Regions from separate parts of the Marinilactibacillus sp. Marseille-P9653 genome, predicted to be linked through region 3. Evidence: predicted binding sites of a transcription regulator. Region 3 holds the regulator's gene; each other region holds the start of a gene.

Region 1 (2,282 bases), 1.5 Mb from region 3:
CGAACCTTCAATCAGTTGAAGATAATCAATTACGACTAAACCTAAGCTACCTCTTTCTTGCTTCAAGCGACGACATTTTGCTCTAATTTCTGCTGTACGGATACCTGGAGTATCATCAATATAAATATTTGCCTTAGAAAGACTACCCATTGCAACAAATAACTTAGTGAACTCTTCTTCAGTCAGCTTTCCTGTTCTTAAATTCGAAGCATTTATGGTGCCTTCCGCGCATAACATACGGTTGACTAGTTGCTCAGCACCCATCTCTAAACTAAAAATCGCAACCGTTTCATCTGTTTTCGTTCCAATATTTTGAGCTACATTTAAAGCAAATGCTGTTTTTCCCACACCCGGTCTCGCTGCTAGTATAATCAGCTCATCTTCATGTAATCCAGCAGTCATCTGGTCTAAAGCTTTATATCCGGTAGAAATTCCTGTGATTTCTTCATCATTTTGAAATAGTTCATCAATATTATTGATGGTTTCTCTTAAAACTGTCTCGATATTGACAAATCCACTACGACTTCTCTTTTCGGACACTTCAAGTATCTTTCTTTCCGCATCATCTAGAAGGTTAGGAAGATCACTTGCTTCGTCATATCCTCTTGAGGCAATTTCTGTCGCTGTCTGGATCAAACGACGCAGTATAGAACGCTCTTCAACGATCTTGGAGTAATATTCTACGTTTGCAGCTGTCGGCACTGTAGTCGCTATATCAGCCAAATAAGGTGTCCCACCAATATCTTCAAGCTGATTTCTTGATTCCAGCATATCCGCAATCGTCACAACATCTATTGCTTCGTTCCGCTCACTTAAATCAATCATCGTCTGAAAAATCAGTTGGTGTCCGCGACGATAGAAATCTGTCGACTCAATGTATTCCATCGCCGGAATCAGTGCTTCTGGGTTTAGCAAAATAGATCCCAGTACAGATTGCTCGGCTTCAATATTTTGTGGTGGTAGACGATCGCCTAATGGTTCCATAGCCAATGTGTATTCTTCCTTTCGCACCTTATAGGTTACAAATTCATTCTTAATTGTACAATATCTCATTCTAAAAGTATATAAGGGAACAATCGTTTACTGTTCTGATTACTTTATTCATCTTCTCTTTAACAGCAGAGAAAAAGGAGAAGCCTCTAAAGCCTCTCCCTTTTGCTGATTAGTCTATTGCTGTTACACGAACTGTTAATTCTGCAGTAACTTCTTTGTGTAATTTCACTTCTACATTTTGAGACCCTACCGCTCTCATTGGTATTGGTTGATTCAGTTTGCGTTTATCAACTTTAATACCTAGTTGTTTTTCTAGCTCTTTAGCAATCTGTTTAGTCGTAACCGATCCAAATAGTCGGCCATCTTCTGCCGCTTTTTCATGAAGTTCGATTGCATTATCTTCTATTTTTTTCTTATCTTGTTTAGCTGCTTCTAAAATTTCATTTTCTTCACGCTTCATAGCATTTTTCTTAGCAGATAATTCTTTTACTGCTGAATTTGTAGCTTCTTTTGCCAATCCTTTTTTCAATAAAAAGTTATTAGCGTATCCGTCTGATACATTTTTGATTTCGCCTTTTTTTCCAGTACCTTTGACATCTTTCAATAAAACTACTTCCATAGTTAAACGCTCCTCTTATTTAAATTATTCAAATGCTGTTTTAATTTGTGCTATTAATTCTTCTCTTACTTCTTGTACTGATTTTCCATCTATTTGAGTAGCTGCATTGGACAAGTGTCCGCCTCCACCCATTCTTTCCATGATGATCTGTACATTGATCTTACCTAGACTTCTTGCACTGATTCCAACCATATCATCTGAACGTTTTGTAATAACAAAGGCTGCTTCAACACCTGATATACTCAACATCGTATCCGCAGTTTGTGCTGATGTAACAGGCGGATAAATCTGTTGATCCTTTCCATGTGCAACCGCCACACCTTCATGAACAAACTCAATTGTTTCAATTAACTTACTACGTCTCAGATAAGTTTCTGGATCTTCTTTCAGTAATCTCTGAATCATTGTAGAATTTGCTCCGACTGACTGCAAGTAGCTAGCAGCATCAAATGTCCTTGAACCGGTACGTAAGCTAAAGTTATTCGTGTCTACAATAATACCACCTAGCATGGCAGTCGCTTCAATACGGTTGATTGGTTCACCATCCGACGATACATATTCGAACAACTCTGTAATCAGTTCGGCTGTTGAAGAAGCGTATGGTTCAATATAGACAAGTAATGGATTTTCGGTAAACTCTTCTCCACGTCTATGATGATCGATAACAATA
Region 2 (2,282 bases), 170 kb from region 3:
AGTGCTTGATCGATTGCAGAAATAGCGGAATTTGATTTTGGAGAAAGTGCTAATTCAATGACTGCATTTGCTAACGGAATTCTTGCTTCGGGGAAACCTAACTTTTCTGCAGATTGAACAGCTGTTACGGCTCGAGCAGCGCCCGCAGGATTGGAGAGACCGATATCTTCATAGGCAATAACCATTAGTCTTCTACAGATAATTTGAAGCTCTCCAGCTTCGACCAGTCGTGCCATATAATGCAAGGCGGCATGAACATCACTACCTCGGATAGATTTTTGGAAAGCTGAAATAACATCATAATGTGCATCACCATCTTTATCATGGGTAAGCACTTTTCTTTGCAAACATTCTTCGGCAATCGCTAATGTAACACGAATAATGCCTTCATGATCTACGGGAGTCGACTCAGCAGCCAGCTCAAGAGCATTCAAAGCACTTCTAAGGTCTCCATTCGTTGCTCTAGAAAAATGCGTTAGAGCCTGCTCATCTACAGCAAGTGATAGCTTGCCTAGACCATTTTCCTTATCAGTTAAGGCTCTGTTTAGTGCCGATGTGATTTGTTCTTCGGTTAGTGGCTGTAATTCAAATATTTGTGATCGGCTTCTAATAGCCGGGTGAATAGAAATATATGGATTTTCTGTTGTAGCACCAATCAAGATGATACGACCATTTTCAAGGTGAGGTAAGAGGAAATCTTGTTTTGGTTTATCTAAACGATGGACCTCATCTAATAATAAAATAACCGTTCCACTCATTTTTGCTTCTTCAGCAACGATTTGTAAGTCTTTCTTTGAATCGGTCGCTGCATTGAGCATTCTAAAAGCATACTGAGTTGATCCCGCAATGGCACTTGCAATACTGGTTTTTCCAATTCCAGGTGGGCCATACAAAATCATGGAAGATAAGCGTTTAGCTTCCACCATACGCCAGATAATTTTTTCTTTTCCTACAAGATGTTCTTGTCCAACAATCATGTCTATAGAAGTTGGTCGCATACGATAAGCTAATGGCTGACTCAAACTAGCAGCTCCTTTCAATTTCATTATAGATAGTATAACACGAGAAAAATAGAATCTCTAATTCTAGTGAACGTCCGTTTGTGTGAATAGGAAATATTTATCGCAATCTTATACTGTCTAGACGTACTACTTTGTGATACTATGTATAGTGAATTAGTTCCAAAAAGGGAATAGATGAGGGCATGATATGATGGATATTAGAGAAATAATCAGCAATAATCGATTAAATAAAAGTGTAATGCAAGGATCTTTTGGTATTGAAAAAGAAGGCATTCGTGTGGATGAAGAGCAGCGACTTTCGCTAGAAGAACATCCTGCAGTTTTTGGGGATCGTTCGTATCATCCCTATATTCAAACTGATTTCAGCGAAGCACAGTTGGAAGTTGTAACACCACCTATGTCTTCACTTGACGAAACGTTTAAATGGATGAAAGCACTAAATGATGTTACTCAACGCTCCGTTAGTAAAGGTGAATACGTTTGGCCATTTAGTATGCCAGCTGTTTTACCCGACACAAAGCAGATTCCAATTGTAAGAGTTAGTGATCAAAGTGAAGTAGCTTACAGAGAAAAACTTGCAAAAAAATATGGAAAGAAAAAGCAATTGATCAGTGGTATCCACTATAATTTTGCATTTTCGGATGAGTTTATCCAAGCTATTTTCGAAAAACAAGAAGCATACAGAACAGCTAAAGAAGTTAAGGATGAAATTCACCTTAAGCTAGCGCGTAATTTCTTAAGTCATCAATGGATATTGACGTACCTATTTGGCGCTGCGCCTTTTGCACATGAATCCTTCTTTGAAATAGATAAAAAAGAATCCATTTTAAAAGATCCGATTCGTTCTATCCGCAATAGTCAGCATGGCTATCACAACACGAACGATATCGTTGTTCGATATGACGAATTAAAGCACTATGTGCAAGACGTTGAAGATATGGTTGCAAAAAACACTCTTAGTGAAGAACGAGAATTTTACGGAGCAGCTAGATTAAGAGGTAAATCCAAGAAAATTGGTTGTATGATCGAGACAGGTATTGATTATGTTGAGTTCAGATCATTTGATATCAATCCTTATAGCGCTCTCGGATTGACGAAAGAACAAGCAACGTTCATTCATCTGTTCTTTGTACTCATGATTTGGATGGAAGATTCCAAAGATTCAGCTATGATTCAAGAAGGAACTCGTAAGAATGAAGAAGTTTCTGTAGAAAATCCTTTTAGTCAAACAAAGTACCATAAAGAAGGTCTTGAGCTTTT
Region 3 (2,282 bases):
TCAACTGTTACATCGTATCCTGCTAAGTGCAGTAAGCTATAAAGTAACATTGATCCGTGTCCAGCAGACAAAACGAAGCGATCGCGATCGAACCATTTCGAATTTTTTGGATTAACATTTAAGTGACGTGTCCATAGTGTGTAAGCCATTGGTGCAGCACCCATTGGTAATCCAGGGTGTCCAGAATTTGCTTTTTGAACGCCGTCAATACTAAGAGTTCGAATTGTATCTACAGCCATTTGATCAGTTTTATCAAACAAGTAACTCATTCCTTCCTGTTGCTAAAAGTGGTAACGCTCTTAATCATTGTACTATTTAAATTAATTTTATTCAACGCTTTCATAGAACATACTTAAATTTGTCCGTACATCTTCAATTAGTAGTAGATTAATCTCTATTATGGATCCCTTTGTCCTTTTGAATTCCCTTGAGTTTTTCAGGGGTAACGTCTTGGCCCTCTGGATCTACAATTTTCATTCCTTCTATATGATTTCTCATACCAGATCTAAAAGCTTTGATATATTTTTCTCTTAGGTCTTTCTGTTCAGATACTTCTTCCGGTGTTAATCCTTCACTTCTTTGTTTTCTAACTAGCTCATTGATTCTATCTAATTGGTCTTTTGCTAACATTTTATATCCTCCTATTAGGCTTTCTAGCCTAGACTTTTTCTTTCAGTACATCCTATTGCGAACAACCATTGTAATACAAAATTGCTTGAAAATCTAATTTCCTAGGGAAATGCTCGCTTATTTCGAACATTCGTTTGATTAGATGTTCGGTATATGATATAATTTTACTAAAGTTTACGAACATTGTGAACTCATATTCACTGAATCATACACTAGACTACTATTATACTTAATTTAAACGATAATTTGAAGGGATGAGGTGTTACGATATGACTACTAGAGGCCGTAAAGGCGAAAAGCAAATCGAAATTTTACGTTATATTCATGAACAAGTAAACAAAAGAGGGTATCCACCTACCGTTCGAGAAATTGGGTCTGCCACTGAATTGTCTTCCACTTCTACTGTGCATGGCCATTTAGCTAGACTAGAAAAAAATGGTTTTATCTTAAGGGATCCTTCAAAACCTAGAGCAATTGAATTCACTAAAGAAGGGTTAATCAAAATTGGAATTGATGAATTTGAAAATCATATTCCATTATTAGGTGTTGTTACCGCCGGAGAACCGATCTTAGCTGTTGAAGAAGCAACCGATTATTTCCCAATTCCTAATGATTTAGAAATTGAAAGAGGCAATCTTTTCATGTTAACGATTCGTGGTAATAGTATGATTAATGCCGGAATCTTTGATGGTGATCAAGTTATTGTTAGAAAACAAGAATCTGCTCAGAATGGTGACGTCGTTATTGCTATGACCGATGAAGAAGAAGCAACCTGTAAAAGATTCTATAAAGAACAAGGCTACATTCGCCTTCAACCAGAAAATGATACGATGGATCCGATTATATTATCTGATGTCTCTATCTTAGGTAAGGTTGTTTCTTTATACAGATCCCATATCTACTAAAATAGATTAAAACGAAAAGGCAGTCATGCTATGAAGGTAAAACACTTCATAGTCATGTCTGCCTTTTTTAGAATCCGTATGCTTCTTCTTGAGATTCCCAGATTCCTTTATAAGCGGTTGCCAGTATAACTGTATCCTCAATCAGTTTTTCAAGTCTGAAATGGATATCGTCGTTATTAATTTTTCCAGCTGTATAGTCTGTATCCAGCAAGAAAACATAATTTGGAACAATATTGGATTTCATATAGCTGAGGATTGGCTTAAGTTGCTGTTCTGGTATCAAATAATGTCTATTTGACCCTGCTGTTGCAATGATTGCCGAAACTTTATTCTGTAAAGCGCTTTGTGGTAGTAAATCAAAGACATTTTTTAGTACTGCGGGTATGGATGCTTGAAATATCGGTGTCGCGATAATAAGGATATCCGCTGCCATAATGGTTTCTGTGATCAGTTTATTATCTCCAGTATAATCAAGATAATTTCTTCCATCACTAAATTGCATCTCATAATTTTTAAGATCTAATAGCGTGTATAAATGATCTCCGCCATACTTTACTCTAAGTTCAGTCATGACCTTTTCAGCCACTATAGAAGACTTCTCTCCTACGTTTGAACCTGCTAATACGACGATATCCATCTAATCTACTCCTTATTTTTTAGTGTACTTTCTAATCGCTGGTAAGATTTTTTCACCAATAATATCAATATTTTTCTTAATATCATCCATGGTAACACCACCAAAATCTA

Evidence for each region. The regulator LexA, encoded in region 3, represses DNA repair genes until DNA is damaged. The targets are predictions, from matches to a motif close to CNAACANNTGTTNG.
Region 1: dnaB (replicative DNA helicase) is a predicted target of LexA. The motif match lies at 1,070-1,083, and genes of this name have one in related genera.
Region 2: LG377_RS08805 (replication-associated recombination protein A) is a predicted target of LexA. The motif match lies at 1,090-1,103, and genes of this name have one in related genera.

What each region holds. Positions count from the first base shown of each region.
Region 1 is NZ_CAKAKH010000001.1:147,893-150,174, forward strand. Features, by position in the region: gene dnaB (replicative DNA helicase) at 1-984, opposite strand, end outside; gene rplI (50S ribosomal protein L9) at 1,163-1,612, opposite strand; gene LG377_RS00825 (DHH family phosphoesterase) at 1,637-2,282, opposite strand, start outside.
Region 2 is NZ_CAKAKH010000001.1:1,806,852-1,809,133, reverse strand. Features, by position in the region: gene LG377_RS08805 (replication-associated recombination protein A) at 1-1,022, opposite strand, end outside; gene gshAB (bifunctional glutamate--cysteine ligase GshA/glutathione synthetase GshB) at 1,210-2,282, shown strand, end outside.
Region 3 is NZ_CAKAKH010000001.1:1,637,800-1,640,081, forward strand. Features, by position in the region: gene tkt (transketolase) at 1-260, opposite strand, end outside; gene LG377_RS08025 (DUF896 family protein) at 388-630, opposite strand; gene lexA (transcriptional repressor LexA) at 900-1,535, shown strand; gene LG377_RS08035 (NADPH-dependent FMN reductase) at 1,603-2,172, opposite strand; gene LG377_RS08040 (LLM class flavin-dependent oxidoreductase) at 2,185-2,282, opposite strand, start outside.